Regions from separate parts of the Terrabacter terrigena genome, predicted to be linked through region 1. Evidence: riboswitches for the same ligand, from Rfam matches in the RefSeq annotation. Region 1 holds a riboswitch; each other region holds the start of a gene.

Region 1 (3,267 bases):
TCTTCGGGTCGGTGGCGTCGATCGCCTTCTCGCCGCTGGGCCGCGGCGCGAGGACACCCGGAGCGGTCGGGCGCTTCTCGCCGGGACGCACGCGCGCCGCCGGCTCGCCGTCGGCGCCCTTCTGCGCGGCCTGGCGGAACGCCTCGTCGCCGTCGCGGTCGGCGAGGTCGACCGGCTTGCGGCGTGCCCGCTTGAGTGCTGCCGTGGGGGCGTCCTCGGGCTCGGCGGCCGCATCGTCGTGGTGACTGCGCTCGATGACGAGCGCCTTGAGCTGGCGCAGCCGCGTCGGGATCATGTTGACGGGCGTCGCCGTGATGACGAGCAGGCCGAAGACCCCCAGCAGGACCAGCAGCACGATCGCGCCGTAGGGCGACACGGCGGCGGCGAGGGGGCTCGACGCGAGGAAGCCGAGGATGCCGCCGGCCGCGCGCATGCCGACGGCGCCGTCGGGCGGGTTCGGGATGCCGTCGGCGAGGTGTGCCAGCCCACAGGCGGCGAAGGTCAGCGCGATGGTGCCGACGACGATGCGGCTCGTCGTCGCCTCGTCCTGGGGAGCGCGGAGCATGCGGAGGCCGAGGGCCAGCAGGACGAGCGGGACGGCATACGCGACGCGGCCGAAGGTGCCGGCGAAGATCGCGTGCACGACCTGCCCGAAGGTGCCGGCGACGCCCCACCACTCGCGGGCCGCCACGACGACGGCGAGTGCGAGCAGGGCGAAGCCGATGCCGTCGCGACGGTGCTCCGGCTCGAGGTCGGCGGCGCTGTGACCGACGCGTCGCACCGCTCCCCCGGCCATGTGGGAGACGCCCATCCACGTGCTGCGCATGGCGCTGAGCGGGAAGGGCAGCCCACCGTCACGCGCCTTGGAGGCAGCCTTCGCCGGGGGCTTGCGCGCGGCGGGCTTGCGCTGCGCGGGCCTCGACGAGCGTGCGGCGGGGGGACGCGACGAGGTGCTGCCGGTGGCCCCCTTGGCGCGGGTGGCCGCTGCGGTGCTCGAGCGCTGGCTGCTGGACGGACGTGACCCCATGGTCGCACCGTACGTCAAGGCACCTCTGAACTCACGTGTCACACGCGCAACAGGGGAACATCGGCGCGACGACGCGCCCGAGGGTGCGGATCGGGTCTCGGGTGGGGCCGGCGGGCTCCGCCGCCACCGGGTCGTGTGCCGCCGCCACCCACCCGTCTCAGATTCCGACACCCGCGGACCGGTCGGTGGACAGCCTGCCGCCACCCGCCTATCTTCGATGCAGGTCATGAGTGCCAGTGACAAGCCCCGGCTCGCTGGCCAGCAACCCTCCTCCGCGGTGGGGTGCTCCGGGTGACGACCAGGTCGACCCCGATCAGCTCGTGTGATCGCGGCCGGCAAGCGCGGACCTGCATCCGGTGGGTCCCTCGGCCCCAGGAGCACTCCCATGTCGGTTCTTCCCAGCACCTCCGTCTGTGGTGGCAGCCCCGCCCCGGTGGTCCGCGCCCGCGCGCTGCACGTCGTCCCCGACGCCGCAGCGTTGCCGACGGTGGTCGGCGCAGGACTGCGCGTGCCGACGCTGCACGGCGACACGGCGTACGCGAACCTCGACCACGCGGCGTCCACGCCGGCTCTCGAGACCGTCAGGGCCGCCGTCGACCGTGCCCTGGAGACGTACTCGTCGGTGCACCGTGGCGCCGGCTTCGCCTCACGGCTGACGAGCGCGTGGTACGAGCAGGCACGGGCGGAGGTCGCTGCCTTCGTCGGTGCCCGTGACGACGACTCGGTCATCTTCACGCGCACGACGACGGACTCCTGGGCGCTGCTGAGCAAGGCGCTGCCGAGCCGCACGACGGTCTTCGTCTTCGGCACCGAGCACCACTCCACCCTGCTGCCCTGGGGTCGCTTCCGCACCGTGCGCCTGCCCGTGCCGCAGACGGTCGAGGACGCCCACGCGCTCCTCGAGGACGCCTTGGCCGACCACCCGTCGCGCCACCGCCTCGTCGTGCTCACCGCCGCCTCGAACGTGACCGGCGAGGTGTGGCCCGTCGAGCGCTTCGCCGCGCTGGCCCACGACCACGGCGCCCGCATCGCCGTCGACGCCGCCCAGCTCTCGGCCCACCGGAGGATCGACCTCGCGGGCTGGGACGCCGACTACGTCGCCTTCTCCGGCCACAAGACGTACGCCCCCTACGGTGCGGGTGTGCTCGCGGGCCGTTCCGACTGGCTCGACGCCGGCAACCCGTACCTGCTCGGGGGCGGCGCGACGCGCTCGGTCACCGAGGAGGGCACGACGTGGGCGACCGGCCCGGCCCGCCACGAGGGCGGCAGCCCGAACGTCATCGGCGCCATCGCCCTCGCCGCCGCGTGCGCCACGGTCAGCCGCCACCGCGAGGCCATCGAGGCGCACGAGACGCAGCTGCTCGAGCGCCTGACCGCCGGCCTCGACGGGGTGCCGGGCGTCGAGGTGCTCTCGATCTTCGGTGAGGACCACGACCGGGTCGGCGTGGTCGCCTTCACGATCGACGGCTGGGACTCCTCGCTCGTCTCGCAGGTGCTCTCGGTGGAGCACGGCATCGGGGTGCGCGACGGCAAGTTCTGCGCCCACCTGCTCGTGGACGAGCTGCTCGAGGACCCGTGGGGCGAGCGGTCGGGAACCGCGGTGCGGGCCAGCATCGGTCTCGGCTCGACGCTCGAGGGCGTCGACCGTCTCGTGTCCGCCGTGGCAGGGCTCGTCGAGCACGGTCCGACGGCGTCGTGGACGCTGACCGACTCGGGCTGGGCCCTCGACGGCGCCGACCCGCGCGACGTGGAGGTCGAGCGCCCCTGGTGACCTCGGGGGCGGCACGCCACCACGTCCGGCGGGCAGGGCACGTCGAGGACGGGCTGATGGTCCGCCTCTCGAGGGGGTGATCACCCCAGCAGACGGCGGACGACTCGACGGGCGACCGGTCGCACCGTCGTCACCGCGCTGTCGTCGCGCCCGGTGTGCCCGGTGTGCCCGGTGTGCTCGGTGTGCTCGGTGTGCTCAGCGCCCGGGCAGGGCGTAGCTCGCCCAGACCGCCGCGTGGTCGGCACGGTTGATCGCGACCTGACCCGCCGAGACGACGGTCAGGCCGCGGCTCAGCAGGTGGTCGAGCTGCACGAACGCGGGGAGGCGGTTGCCCGCGAAGGGCCACGTCCGCACCCAGCCCTCGCCGTCGGTCAGCTGTGCGTCGTCGAGGCCCTCGGCGAGGTCGCGCATGCCGGGGTGGCCGTAGGAGGCGTTGAAGTCGCCGGCCATGACGACCGGCCCGTCTCCG
Region 2 (3,267 bases), on a different contig from region 1:
TGCGCGGCACTTCATCGCCGCGGTGTCGGAGCCGGCCTCGCGCTCCGACAGTCCGTAGGAGAAGGTCGTCTCGCCCTTGGCGAGCGGCGGCAGGTAGCGAGACTTCACGTCGTCACTGCCGTCGAGGATGAGTGGCAGCGAACCGAGCTTGTTGACGGCCGGGATGAGCGAGGCGGACGCGTCGACGCGGGCGACCTCCTCGATGACGATGCACGTGGCCAGCGCGTCGGCGCCCATGCCGTCGTACTGCTCGGGCACGTGCGGCGCGAAGAAGTCGGACGCGACGAGTGCGTCGTGCGCCTCCTGCGGGTAGCGGGCCTCCGCGTCGACGGAGGCGGCGTAGGGGGCGATCTTGTCCTCGGCGATCGCCCGGATCGCCTCCCTCAGGGCCTCGTGGTCCTCGCTGGTCCGGTACAGGTCGAAGTCGGCATTCGTGCTCACGGCGCGATCCTACTCGCCGGTTCGGATTAGTAGGACGTCCTAGTGATCGACGCCACGACTCAGCCGTCCGCGGTCGACCGGACACGGTTCGAGCGACCTCCGGACCACCCCGCCCTCCCGCCGTCGTGCGCGATCTGGGTGCTGGTGCAGATGCGGTGGGTCCTGAGGTTGTGGTGCAGCCGGTGCTTGGCGAAGACGTTCGTCACGGACGTCTCGCCCACAGGCCCGGGGGTCTCGTGGTCGAGGTCGCAGCGGGTGGCGGGGACGTGGCAGTCGGGGCCGCGGCAGGTGCCGTCGACCGCGCGGACGTGCTCGCGGGCGTGGGCGGCGGTGACCCAGCCGTGCCCGGGCAGCTCGCAGCCGGTGTCGGAGGCGTTCGAACGAGTCGGAAGGCATTGACTTTATCCATGGACAGCCAATTCGACTGCCCGACAGAGCAGTCCATTCGCCAACCCGATGACCTCGACCAACAGGCTGACGGCTCCGTCCACGATGAGGACACGCGCTCCCATCTGCCGGACACGCATACGTAGACTCGCAAGCAGGTCATGAGTGCCAGCGCCAAGCCCCGGCTCGCTGGCCGGCAACCCTCCCACCGCGGCGGGGTGCCCCGGGTGAGGACCTGGCCCGTCGACGCCAGCCGGCGCTCGGGCAAGCGCGGAGAGCTCCTCTCCCGCACCGACCCGTCGGTGCGCCGGCCCGATCCCCGCTCACGGGCCGGTCATCGACACGACTCATGAAGAGGACGACAGATGACCGATCCGAACTGGTCCTTCGAGACCAAGCAGATCCATGCCGGCCAGAGCGCCGACAGCGCCACGGGTGCGCGCGCCCTGCCGATCTACCAGACGACGAGCTACGTCTTCAACGACACCGACCACGCGGCAAACCTGTTCGGGCTCAGGGAGTTCGGCAACATCTACACGCGCATCATGAACCCGACGACCGACGTCGTCGAGCAGCGCATCGCCGCGCTCGAGGGCGGAGTGGGCGCGCTCCTCGTCGCGTCGGGCCAGTCCGCCACGACCCTCGCACTGCTCAACATCGCCGAGGCCGGCGACCACATCGTCGCGTCGCCCAGCCTCTACGGCGGCACCGTCAACCTCCTCAAGTTCACCCTTCCGAAGCTCGGCGTCCAGGTGAGCTTCGTCGAGGACCCGACCTCGGTCGAGTCGTGGCGAGCGGCCGTGCGCCCCAACACCAAGGCCTTCTTCGGTGAGACCATCGCCAACCCGAAGGCCGAGGTGCTGGACATCGAGGCCGTGGCGGGCCTCGCCCACGAGGTCGGCGTGCCGCTCGTCGTCGACAACACCATCGCGACGCCGTACGTCATCCGCCCGATCGAGTGGGGGGCCGACGTCGTCGTGCACTCCGCGACGAAGTACCTCGGTGGTCACGGCACGTCCATCGCGGGCGTCATTGTCGACGCAGGGCGGTTCGACTACGCCGAGGACCCGGAGAAGTTCCCGAACTACAACACCCCCGAGGAGAGCTACCACGGTCTCGTCTTCGCGCGTGACCTCGGGGTCGGCAGCCCCCTCGGCGCCAACCTCGCCTACATCCTCAAGGCGCGCGTGCAGCTGCTGCGCGACCTCGGCCCGGCGGCGGCGCCGTTCAACGCGTTCCTCATCGCCCAGGGTCTCGAGACGCTGTCGCTGCGCATCGAGCGCCACCTCGAGAACGCCCACAAGGTGGCGGCCTACCTCCAGGGACACGAGCAGGTCGAGCGCGTCGTGTGGGCGTCCCTACCCGACAGCCCCTCCCGCGCCACCGCCGAGAAGTACGCGCCTCGCGGGGCCGGCGCCGTGCTGTCGTTCGAGATCGTCGGCGGCCTCGAGGCCGGCAAGAGGTTCGTCGAGGCGCTGACGCTGCACAGCCACGTGGCGAACATCGGCGACGTGCGCTCGCTCGTCATCCACCCGGCCTCGACGACGCACTCGCAGGGCCCCGAGGAGGACCGCCTGGCAGCCGGTGTGACGCCCGGGCTCGTGCGCCTGTCGGTCGGCATCGAGAACATCGACGACATCATCGCTGACCTCGAGCAGGGGTTCACCGCCGCCAAGGCCTGAAACGGACGACAACCGAGGTGTGGCGGATCGGCACGGCTGGCACGATGTCGGCCATGCCGATCCGCTACCCCGCTCCCCTGCGCCCCGGTGACCGCGTCGGCATCACGTCGCCGAGCTCCGGCGTCGGCGATGCCCTGTGGGCGCGGTTCGCGTATGCCGTCCAATGCCTCCGCGACCGCGGCTTCGAGGTCGTGGTCGGCGAGTTCAACCACGCGCCGACCCAGGTGAGCGGGCCCCGCGAGGGCCGCGCCGCCGAGCTGACGGCGATGCTCCTCGACCCGTCGATCAGGGCCGTCGTGCCGCCGTGGGGCGGCGAGACCGGGATCGACCTGCTCGACCTGCTCGACCTCGAGGCGATCGCGGCGGCCGAGCCGACGTGGTGCGTCGGCTTCTCCGACACCTCGACGTGGCTCACCCCGTTCACTCTCACCACGGGCGTCGCGACGATCCACGGGCAGAACCTCATGGACACGCCGTACACGCTGCCGGACGGCATCCTGCACTGGGTGGACGTCGCCGCCGCGTCGGAGGGCGACGCACTGCACCAGCACTCGCCCGGGCGCTTCCGCTCCGGCGGCTGGGACGACTACGCCGGCAACCCGACCGTCTCGACGATGACGCTCGAGGGCCAGGGGACGTGGACCCGCATCGACCACGGCCACGAGGGCGAGTCCGTGACGCTCGAGGGGCGCCTCGTCGGAGGCTGCGTCGAGACGCTGAGCTTCCTCGCCGGCGGCCGCTTCGCCGACACGAATGC
Region 3 (3,267 bases), on a different contig from region 1:
CAACGAACGAGAATGGGGGTTGGTGCCGGAAGGGCTTGGCCTGTCGGAGTCGGTCCCTGAGTCGAGCTCGCGGTGCGCCTCGTGCGATCCGGTACTCAGACATTATAAAACGCCCCATGGCCTCCGAGCGAACGCGCGGGTGACCAGCGCGCCGCGGGCCCTGCACCGGTGGGGTGAACCCGGCGCCGGCCGCGGCCCGAGGGGGCGTCAGTCGCCCTTGACAGCCAGGACGGGGCAGCTCGCGTCGAGCAGGATGCGCTGGGCGTTCGAGCCGAGGATGAGCTTGCCGACCGGGCTGCGGCGGCGCAGGCCGATGACGATGAAGTCGGCCTTCTCCTCCTCGGCGACGGAGATGAGGTCCTCGGCGGGGTCGTTGCCGCGGACGAGCTGGCGCACCTCGTGCTCGAGGCCCTTCTCCTCCAGGACCGCCTGGACACGCGCGAGCTCGGTCTCGAACTGGCTCGCCTCGTTGGCGTCGAAGTCCTTGCCCCCCCTGTGGGAGCTGATGACGACGAGCTTCGTGCCTCGCAGGACGCATTCCTCGGCGGCTCGTTTGAGCGCCGCGCGACCTTCCTTGGTGGCGACATAACCAACGACGATGGCCACTTTCCCGGACCTCCTTGGGACGGAAACAAGCAGTGCTCGCACCGTACCCGAAATCACGTCGCACGGCGCGCGCCGGCGCGGAGCTGCCCGCGGGAGGCCACGCCGGCCCGAAACACCCGGGACGGCAGGACCGCTCAGGCGTGGTCGTCGGCGCGATCGTGGGTGTGGCCGACCCGGCCGCACTCCAACGCCGCGCGGACGATGCGGCCCACCTGGTCCTCCTCGATCAGGAAGCCGTCGTGCCCGAACGCCGACGTGATGTGCTCGCGACGCGACCGCGGCAGTGCAGCATGCAGGTCGTCGGACAGCCGTGGCGGGTAGAGCCGGTCGGTGTCGACGGAGACGATGGTGCAGTCGGCCTGGACGCGCGCCAGTGCCGCCTCCACACCGCCGCGGTCGCGGCCGACGTCGTGCGAGTTCATGGCCTCGGTCAGGACGACATAGGAGTTCGCGTCGAAGCGGCGGGCGAGCTTGCCGGCGTGGTGGTCGAGGTAGGACTCGACGGCGAAGCGGCCCCGGTCGCCGGCGCGCAGCGGGTCCTCGCCCAGCTGGGCCTGCCGCCCGAAGCGCTCGTCGAGCTCGGTCTCGGTGCGGTAGGTGATGTGGGCGATGCGTCGCGCGAGCCCGAGCCCTGCGTCGGGTCGGCGGTCGCCTGCGTAGTAGTCGCCACCGGCGAAGTCCGGGTCGTTGCGGATGGCGAGGAGCTGGGGCTGGCACCAGGCGATCTGGTCGGCGGTCGCGTAGGCCGTCGAGGCGAGGACGATGCACCGGTCGACGTCCTCAGGATGGGTGACGGCCCACTCGATGGCGCGCATGCCACCCATCGAGCCACCGACGACAGCCGCGAGCCTGCGGATGCCGAGCCGGTCGAGCAGGGCCCGCTCCGCCGCGACCTGGTCACGCACCGTGACGTAGGGGAACCTGCTGCCCCAGGCCTGCCCGTCAGGGGCGAGGCTCGAGGGGCCGGTGCTGCCCTGGCAGCCTCCGAGCACGTTGGCGGCGATGACGAACCACTCGTCGGGGTCGACGGTGCGGCCCGGCCCGATGAGGGAGTTCCACCAGCCGGGCGAGGCATGACCGTCGCCGGCCTCGCCCACCACGTGGCTGTCGCCGGTCAGGGCGTGCTCGACGAGGATGACGTTGTCCTCGGCCTCGTTGAGACGCCCCCACGTCTCGTAGGCGATGCGGACGTCGGGCACCACTCCGCCGCGCTCGAGCTGCACGTCGCCGATGGTCTCGAACTGTCGTCGGCCCACCGCGTCGCCGTCACGCCACGCACCGTCCGGCAGCTGTCGCCCGGACGACTCCTCGTGGGCGCGTTCGTGACCGGCCGGATGGGACCCGCCTGCCACCGCGGTGTCCGGGGCAGCCGGGCGCGCGAGACGGCGCGTGCTCTGCTTCCGGTGCGTGACGGTCATCAAGGCACTCCTCGGTGTTTCGCGCTTGCGCACACCCGGTTCGGGTGCGGCCAGGTCTTCACCCGGGGCACCCCACCGCGACGGAGGGTTGCCGACCAGCGAGCCGGGGCTTGTCGCTGGTACTCATGACCTGTGCCCACCATAACCGAGCCCCGCGCCGCAGCAGAGGCTCCGTTCCACGACATGGACGCCGTCGTCAGGGGCTCGTCGGAGGCTCGCCCGGCCGGGGTGAGGCGGCTCTTCAGGCGCAGGCCGGCGGCCGGAGACCGTGGTCGAGGGACTGCCTGACCAGCAGGCTCAGTCTGTGGTCGGGCTCGAGCTCGAGGGCCCGGTCGGCGGCGATGCCGGCTCGGGCTCCGTCACCGCACCACCACGCGAGTGACGCGAGGACCGAGAGCACCGGAGCGGCGTGCGCGGCCGGCGTGATGCGGCACACCTCCTCGAGCCGCGAGAGCATCAGGCGCGGCGCCGCGGCCTCATCCCACGCCTCCCAGTCAGCGCCGACCCTCGACCGCTCGACCGCCGCGATGTCGAGGTCGTCCGCCAAGGATGCGGAGGATGATGAGGGCCCCGCGGACGAGAGGATGCGAAGGTCGGGCCCGAGGAACACCTCGAGCATGGTGACCAGCTCCTCCGGGAACGAGCCCAGGGAGACCGAGCCGGGGCAGAGCCACCCCAGGAGCGCATCGCGGAACTCGATGTCGCGCAGGGGTCCGACGACGGCCGGGAGCCAGTGCTCCAGCCCGAAGCCCTCGATCTCACCGTGCAGCAGACCTCCCCAGGCGACGAGCGCGTCGTTGACGAGGAACTGACGCGCCGAGAGATCGCCGCCGTCGAGCACGCTCAGACCACTGCCGGCGGAGCTACGCCTCTTCGCGGACCCGGTGGAACGGACGCCCCCCGAGCCCGACACCGATCCCCCGGTGTCGGCGTACCGGCGCTGCCAGTCGTCGACGGCGGCCAGGGTGAGTGCATGACGTGGGGCGGAGGCGTCGAGTGGCTCGACGAGCCGGGCGAGACCCGCTCGGTCGGGCAGCACGGCGTGGCCGAGTGCCACGTAGCTCGCCACGGCCGGCACGTCCGCCTGCTCGGGCAGGAGCCAACCCTCGTCGGGACAGCAGTCGCAGCCGATCGAGCGCCACCTCCCGTCCCGCACGACCAGTCGCTCCCGCACGAGGACGCTGTCGTGCTCGAGGCCGTCGACGAGCTCCTCGAGCACCGGCAGCGACTGGTCGGGCTCGTC

Evidence for each region. A riboswitch is a leader RNA that binds a small molecule or an ion and turns the genes downstream of it on or off. The one in region 1 is predicted to bind S-adenosylmethionine.
Region 2: it holds a riboswitch for S-adenosylmethionine, as region 1 does, so the genes downstream of both, ACFQ2V_RS13300 (bifunctional o-acetylhomoserine/o-acetylserine sulfhydrylase) here and ACFQ2V_RS00330 (aminotransferase class V-fold PLP-dependent enzyme) in region 1, are expected to answer to the same signal.
Region 3: it holds a riboswitch for S-adenosylmethionine, as region 1 does, so the genes downstream of both, metX (homoserine O-acetyltransferase MetX) here and ACFQ2V_RS00330 (aminotransferase class V-fold PLP-dependent enzyme) in region 1, are expected to answer to the same signal.

What each region holds. Positions count from the first base shown of each region.
Region 1 covers NZ_JBHTKH010000001.1:73,199-76,465, forward strand. Annotated here, with positions in the region: gene ACFQ2V_RS00325 (FtsK/SpoIIIE family DNA translocase) at 1-1,027, opposite strand, end outside; SAM riboswitch class IV at 1,250-1,375, shown strand; gene ACFQ2V_RS00330 (aminotransferase class V-fold PLP-dependent enzyme) at 1,413-2,798, shown strand; gene ACFQ2V_RS00335 (endonuclease/exonuclease/phosphatase family protein) at 2,994-3,267, opposite strand, start outside.
Region 2 covers NZ_JBHTKH010000008.1:53,914-57,180, reverse strand. Annotated here, with positions in the region: gene ACFQ2V_RS13310 (acyl-CoA dehydrogenase family protein) at 1-441, opposite strand, end outside; gene ACFQ2V_RS13305 (hypothetical protein) at 501-647, opposite strand; SAM riboswitch class IV at 986-1,105, shown strand; gene ACFQ2V_RS13300 (bifunctional o-acetylhomoserine/o-acetylserine sulfhydrylase) at 1,194-2,510, shown strand; gene ACFQ2V_RS13295 (S66 family peptidase) at 2,564-3,267, shown strand, end outside.
Region 3 covers NZ_JBHTKH010000013.1:16,418-19,684, reverse strand. Annotated here, with positions in the region: gene ACFQ2V_RS16650 (universal stress protein) at 208-606, opposite strand; gene metX (homoserine O-acetyltransferase MetX) at 741-2,024, opposite strand; SAM riboswitch class IV at 2,041-2,155, opposite strand; gene ACFQ2V_RS16640 (DUF4192 domain-containing protein) at 2,266-3,267, opposite strand, start outside.